Butyricimonas faecihominis: one gene and its partner. The protein of the gene in region 1 interacts with the protein of each later gene in a pairwise test. Links are inferred from orthologs where the notes say so. Each region holds a gene or a part of one and is shown on either strand. Other genes may lie near its edges.

The links.
Region 2: the proteins of panC (region 1) and R8806_RS02690 interact in binary tests that used the Escherichia coli proteins (3 or more experiments, as listed by UniProt). The link is inferred for Butyricimonas faecihominis from one-to-one orthologs.

What each region holds. Positions count from the first base shown.
Region 1 is NZ_AP028155.1:3,430,015-3,433,192, forward strand. What follows is about bases 266-3,099. They hold panC (pantoate--beta-alanine ligase), read left to right. Parts: upstream 266-1,179; coding sequence 1,180-2,019; downstream 2,020-3,099. Other genes in these bases: carA (glutamine-hydrolyzing carbamoyl-phosphate synthase small subunit), read right to left, coding at 266-370; R8806_RS14165 (arginine repressor), read left to right, coding at 616-1,095; panD (aspartate 1-decarboxylase), read left to right, coding at 2,032-2,382; rfaE2 (D-glycero-beta-D-manno-heptose 1-phosphate adenylyltransferase), read left to right, coding at 2,384-2,881. In the rest of the region: more of carA, read right to left, coding at 1-265. UniProt on the Escherichia coli protein: Catalyzes the condensation of pantoate with beta-alanine in an ATP-dependent reaction via a pantoyl-adenylate intermediate.
Region 2 is NZ_AP028155.1:632,188-635,439, reverse strand. Bases 1-2,908 are described here. They hold R8806_RS02690 (NUDIX hydrolase), read left to right. Parts: upstream 1-1,132; coding sequence 1,133-1,684; downstream 1,685-2,908. Other genes in these bases: R8806_RS02685 (NfeD family protein), read right to left, coding at 1,752-2,908; pheT (phenylalanine--tRNA ligase subunit beta), read left to right, coding at 1-553. In the rest of the region: more of R8806_RS02685, read right to left, coding at 2,909-3,152; R8806_RS02680 (EI24 domain-containing protein), read right to left, coding at 3,152-3,252.

The DNA of each region.
Region 1 (3,178 bases):
CTATACCAAAAAGCCCCGGAATCTGTTGTTCTTTTAACCAATCTCCGAGACTTTTTTGTGAATTCCAATGACTATACCGGGAAGAGTAATCCGAAATGACCAGTGCCTTACAATGGATTTTGTCCGACTCGAAGAACTTGGATATTCCGTCTCGCTCGTCATCGACCGGAACCCCGTAATTTCCGATCATGGGATAAGTCGGAACCAGAATTTGCCCCTTATAAGAAGGGTCTGTTAAGCTCTCCGGATACCCGGTCATTGCCGTATAAAAAACAACTTCCCCGGACACCGATTTCTCGTAACCAAAGGAAGTTCCCTCATAAACTGTCCCGTCTTCTAAAACGAGACGGGCTTTCTTTAATTCATGCATATTTATTCAATCAATCAACTATAAATTAAATTTTATGCAAAAATATGGTGAATATATGAATTTACAAAGCATATTTATGAAAATAAATATTTTTAAGATTATAGGGACATCAACACACCGTATTCTAAAACTTATCAAACCATTATACTCCCCAGATAAGTGCAAATACCCTCTCTTTATTTTATATCCCCGTATTGAATATAAAACAAATTTCCCTAACTTTGTGAGGCGTAATATAAACACCTATGAGAAATAAAACGAAACGCCTGTTGGCCATTCGAAAGCTTATTGAGAACGAACAGATCTGCTCGCAGGAAGAATTATTGTTCAGACTGAAAGAGCTAAACGTAGAGGCAACGCAAAGTACATTATCACGCGATCTTAAATTCATGAGAGTAGCTAAAATACCTCATAAAGATAAAGGTTACATATATATTATCCCGGACAGTATTCAGAATGAACAAGCCGATGAAAAAGCCTCCGCCATCGTGACGGATTCTATTTCAAGCATTGATTTTTCAGGAAATATTGCCGTGATGAAAACTCTTCCCGGATATGCGAAAGCCGTGACCGTTCTGATTGATAATGAAAATTATTTTGAGGTACTGGGAACTATCGGTGGTGACGATACAGTTCTTATTGTCATGCGGGAAGGCGTTACCCATAACGAGTTGCTGGATGCTCTCTCGTCTATACACGCTAATATTCATTCACTATTTAAATAATCATTTTGAATTTTCAACTTTCAATTTTGCATTATATCGAAAATAGTTTGTAAACTTGCACCCCGTATTTTCAAGAATATAAGCATGAATATTATAACTAAGAAAACGGAATTAAGCACCGTTATCGAGAAGTTGAAAAGTGAAGGGAAAACGGTGGGTTTAGTACCAACGATGGGTGCACTTCATGAAGGTCACATATCCCTCGTGAAAGCATGTAAAAAAGGAAATGATATTGCCGTGGTCAGCGTGTTCGTGAACCCGACGCAGTTTAATGATAAAGAAGATCTGAAACGTTATCCCCGTACTTTGGACAAAGATGTCACTTTATTGGAAAAGAACGGATGTGATTACGTGTTCGCTCCCAGCGTGGAAGAGATGTACCCGGAAGAAGATACCCGTGTATTTAACTTCGGATACGTGGAAAGCGTCATGGAAGGAGCAAGACGTCCGGGACATTTTAACGGCGTGGGACAAATTGTAAGCAAGTTATTTGACATCGTGCGACCACACCGGGCATATTTCGGGATGAAGGATTTCCAACAAATTGCGGTGATCAAAAACATGGTGAAACAATTACATTATGATTTGGAAATTGTTCCATGCCCTATCATCCGGGAAACAGACGGGCTGGCCATGAGTTCCAGAAATACTTTATTGGAACCGGAATACAGGAAAAATGCCCCGCATATTCACAAAGTACTCGAAGAGGCCACTCATTTAACTTCTCAAATGAACGTGGAAGAATTAAAAAAATGGGTAGTGGACGAAATTAATAAAAACCCTTATCTTAAAACTGAATATTTTGAAATAGTGGACGACACGGAACTAAAACCTATTCAGGACTGGAAAGAAAACAATGTAAAAGTTGGATGTATAGCGGTTTATGCCGGTAAAATCCGATTAATTGATAATATTGTATTTTAAACTAACACGAAGATGTTTATAGAAGTAGTAAAATCTAAACTTCATAAGGTTACCGTTACTGATGCTAACCTTCAGTACGTGGGCAGTATCACTATTGATGAAGCTCTGTTAGAGGCAGCTAACATGATCGAAAATGAAAAAGTTCAGATCGTGAATATTAACAATGGTGAAAGATTCGATACCTATATCATCAAAGGAGAACGCGATTCGGGTATTATTTGCCTAAATGGCCCGGCAGCACGTAAATGTGCCGTGGGTGACGTGATCATTATAATCTCATACGCTTCAATGGATTTTGAAGAGGCTAAATCACACAAACCTACATTGGTTTTCCCGGACACCGCAACAAATAAACTTATTTGACATGATCATGGATTATTTACCACTTATCGAGAAAAAAATCGCACACACGGCGAAAGAGGCTGAAAATATATTGAGTCTGTGGAGATTCAAAGATGACAAGATCGTTTTCACAAACGGTTGTTTTGATATTCTCCATAAAGGACATATAGAATATCTAGCCAAAGCGGCCTCTCTGGGAACTAAATTAGTGATTGGATTGAACACGGATGATTCTGTAAAACGGTTAAAAGGTGATTCCAGACCCGTAAACGACGAGAATGCCCGGGCATTATTATTAGCTTCCCTCACATTCGTTGATAAAGTGATATTTTTCGATACAGATACACCCCGTGATCTAATTGATTTCGTTCAACCGGACGTGTTAGTAAAAGGAGGAGACTATAAACCTGAAGAGATTGTAGGTTACGATATAGTAAAGGCCAAAGGGGGAGAAGTGATTACTATTGATTTTATCGAAGGATATTCAACTACCGCTACAATCGAAAAGATGAACAAATAATCGTGTATTTCTCTTATAGGAAGTAACACGTTCTGTCATAAAAAATTGGAAATAGAATATAATGAATTTCTATTTCCAATTTTTTTTATATTCTACCTGTTAGTAACTGTTAGTATCTCGTGTATTGATGGTGGAATAAAAAAGAACTAAAAAGAATAACTTTATTTTGATTTCTCGATTTCGAATTCAAGTAATAATAGAATTAAAAAATGCAAGAATAGTTATTCAAATTATTCCAATTCCTTTCTACAAAATACTAACATCAATTCACGGGAATTTCATCGAATACTTTTCCAA
Region 2 (3,252 bases), 2.8 Mb from region 1 along the record:
CTTCTTCTATTTGAAAGCGTATTGTGAAATGATATTAACCCGTCTAGGACTTCACCCCGATAACCTGAAAATTGATGCCACTGACAAGGACATCTTCCGAGAAGGATTGACGTACAAAGCCGGGGATAAACATATCGTATCCATGGGTATCTTGAGTAAAGCCCCTCTGAAAAAAGCAGATGTTAATCAAGAAGTCTACTACGCTGAATTCTCGTGGGAAAACATTCTGAAAGCCATCAAAAACCTCAAGGTAACCTACACCCCGCTACCGAAATTTCCTTCTGTAAAACGGGATTTAGCCTTGTTGCTTGACAAGAAAGTCACTTTCAGGGAAATCAAAGAAACGGCGTTCCGTACAGAAAAATCATTACTGAAATCCGTCACGTTATTCGACGTGTACGAGGGAGAAAAACTCGGTGCAGACAAGAAGTCCTACGCCGTCAGTTTCACCCTTCTCGACGAAGAGAAGACCCTCACGGACAAACAGATCGACAAAATCATGAACAAGTTAATGGGTACCTACAAACACCTGTTCAACGCTGAAATCAGATAGTTACAAGTTTACAGGCTACAAGTTATCATTCCACTTGTAGCCTGCCTTTCAATTTTCCATTTTCAATTCTCAATTTTCAATTGTATGAAGTCCCTTCTCCCCTCCTTTATCCTTATTCTTCTATACTTCATTGCCGAAGAATTTTTTGGTCCGAAAATCGGTTTGATAGCCGTGATCGTATTAGGAGCCGGAGAGTTTTTCTATTCATGGATCAGGGAGAAACGTATCAACAAGATGACACTCTTCAACACCCTGTTCTTCATTGCCCTTGCGGCAATCAGCGTGTTGCTCGAAGGAATTTCTTTTGAAAGGATACAACAAACCATTGTAGAGGCAGCCATGTGTGTACTAATCGGGATCTTCGCATTCTCGAAAGTGGACATGACTCAGACATTGCCCGAATCATACCGCAAGACATTACAGGTCACCCCGGAACAGCAACAAGCCATGCACCGGATGCTACGCCTGCTATTTTACCTGCTCGTATTACATACCGTCCTAGCTTTCACTTCTGCCTTTATCTTTGACGAAGAAATACATCAATTTATAGAAGGACCTCTATTGTATATTCTGATTGTCCTGTTTTTTCTCACATTATTTGTTAAGAACAGACTACTTGCCAAAGCAGCCAGTCAGGACGAATGGTTACCTATCGTGAACGAGAAAGGCGAAGTCGTCGGTAAAGCTACCCGTAGAAGTTGTCATTCCGGCTCCATGCTCCTACATCCCGTCGTGCATCTCCACCTTATCAACGAACAAGGGGACATTTACCTGCAAAAACGCAGCATGAAAAAGAACTTTCTTCCCGGAATGTGGGATACTGCCGTGGGTGGTCACGTCGCACTGGGAGAGAAAATAGAAGATGCCTTAAAACGGGAAACTTTCGAAGAACTGGGTATCACGAAATTCAAGGCCCGTTTCCTCGGTTCCTACGTGTGGGAGAGTTCCCGCGAACGAGAACTCGTATTCCCTTTTCTTTGTACCTCTCATGACGCCATTCACATCAATAACGACGAAGTAGACGAGGGACGCTTCTGGTCTCGCAAAGAGATCGAACAAAATGCAGCCGCCAACATCTTCACCCCAAACTTTTTACACGAATACAATCATCTACTGAAAAAAATCAAATAACCAATCAACGTCCTAATCAATTTGATTCCACCAAGCCATACCTCGATGGACCTCTTTTTTTATTCTCTTAATTTATAACCACGTAAACCTGCCCGGCCTGATATTTAACCACCCGTACCACTTTTCCTCTCTCAATAAAAGCTCCCGTATCCGACACAGCATCATACACCTCATTCCCGATCATTACCTTCCCCGCCGGGCGCAAATCTGTGAATGTAGTCCCCACCTTACCGATCTCCTCCTTTACCGCCATATCCACACCCACGAAACCATCCTCCACTTTCTGTTCTGCGTGAAGAGCAAAATTCAATCGTCGGGAACCAAACAATTTTCGGCTCAACCAAATACTCCCGAATAGTGAAAGTAACGAACAACTCACCACGAAAAACAACGAGCGAATAATGGCACTTGTAAAATCCGGCAAGAAATCAAACGTGAAATCGTCAATCCCCGCCAATACCAGCGACGCTACCACGCAAACAATTCCCAGTACCCCGGTGACACCGAAACCCGGTATCACGAATATCTCCAGCAGCAACAGGATAATCCCCACCACAAACAGGATCATCTCCACGTAATTTGCCATCCCTTCCAAATACAACGGGGCAAAATACAACAAACACGCTGTTATCGCTGCTACCAAGGGGAACCCAACTCCCGGAGTCTGCAACTCGAAATAAATTCCCCCGATAATAATCATGATCAAAATCCCTTGTACGATCGGGCTGATCAGAAACCCTATAAACCGATCCATCGTCGTCGGTTTATACTCGTGCAACTCGTAATTCGTAATTCCCTCTTTCTGTAACACTTCCACCACGCTCTCCGCAATTCCGTCACAGAACCCGTATTGTATCGCCTCATGCGGAGTAAACGTTACCACTTTCCCGCTATCCGTTACCCCCTCGACCACAACCCTCTCGTCCACCATAGCTTCGGCAATCCTCGGATCCCGTTTCCAACGAATCACCCTTTGCCCGTTCTCCATCACCGTATCCTTCCCGTGCGCCTGAGCCGTGGCACGAATCATCGATCGCATATATGACTGGTACTTATCGGGCATGGCATCCCCCGTTTGGTTCACGACTGTTGCCGCACCTATATTCGCTCCTTCACGCATATAAATACGGTCACAGGCAATAGAAATCAACGCTCCCGCAGAGGCGGCATTATTATCAATAAATACCCATACCGGTTTCGGATAATTCAATATCAAACTACGCAGAGAATCGGCATATACTACCATTCCCCCGTACGTATTCATATGCACCAAAATAACATCTGCATTTTCGTCCGTGGCCCGGTCAAAAGACCTTTTCACCAACCGCCATATACTAGGACCGATTTCGTCCTTAATATCCACCTTGTAAACCAGTTCCCGATTCTCCCCCGAATCATTTTTTTCCTCCCCGGCAAACATCGGCAGGTTTCCCACCAACAAAAACAAAACTACCAACCACTTTCTCATCATGCTATATCTTTCAATTTTTGAATATTTTCCTTCCCCAACTGTTCCTCGACCACCACCGTTCCCGCCACCACAGAAAGTAACGACACAAAACTGCAAA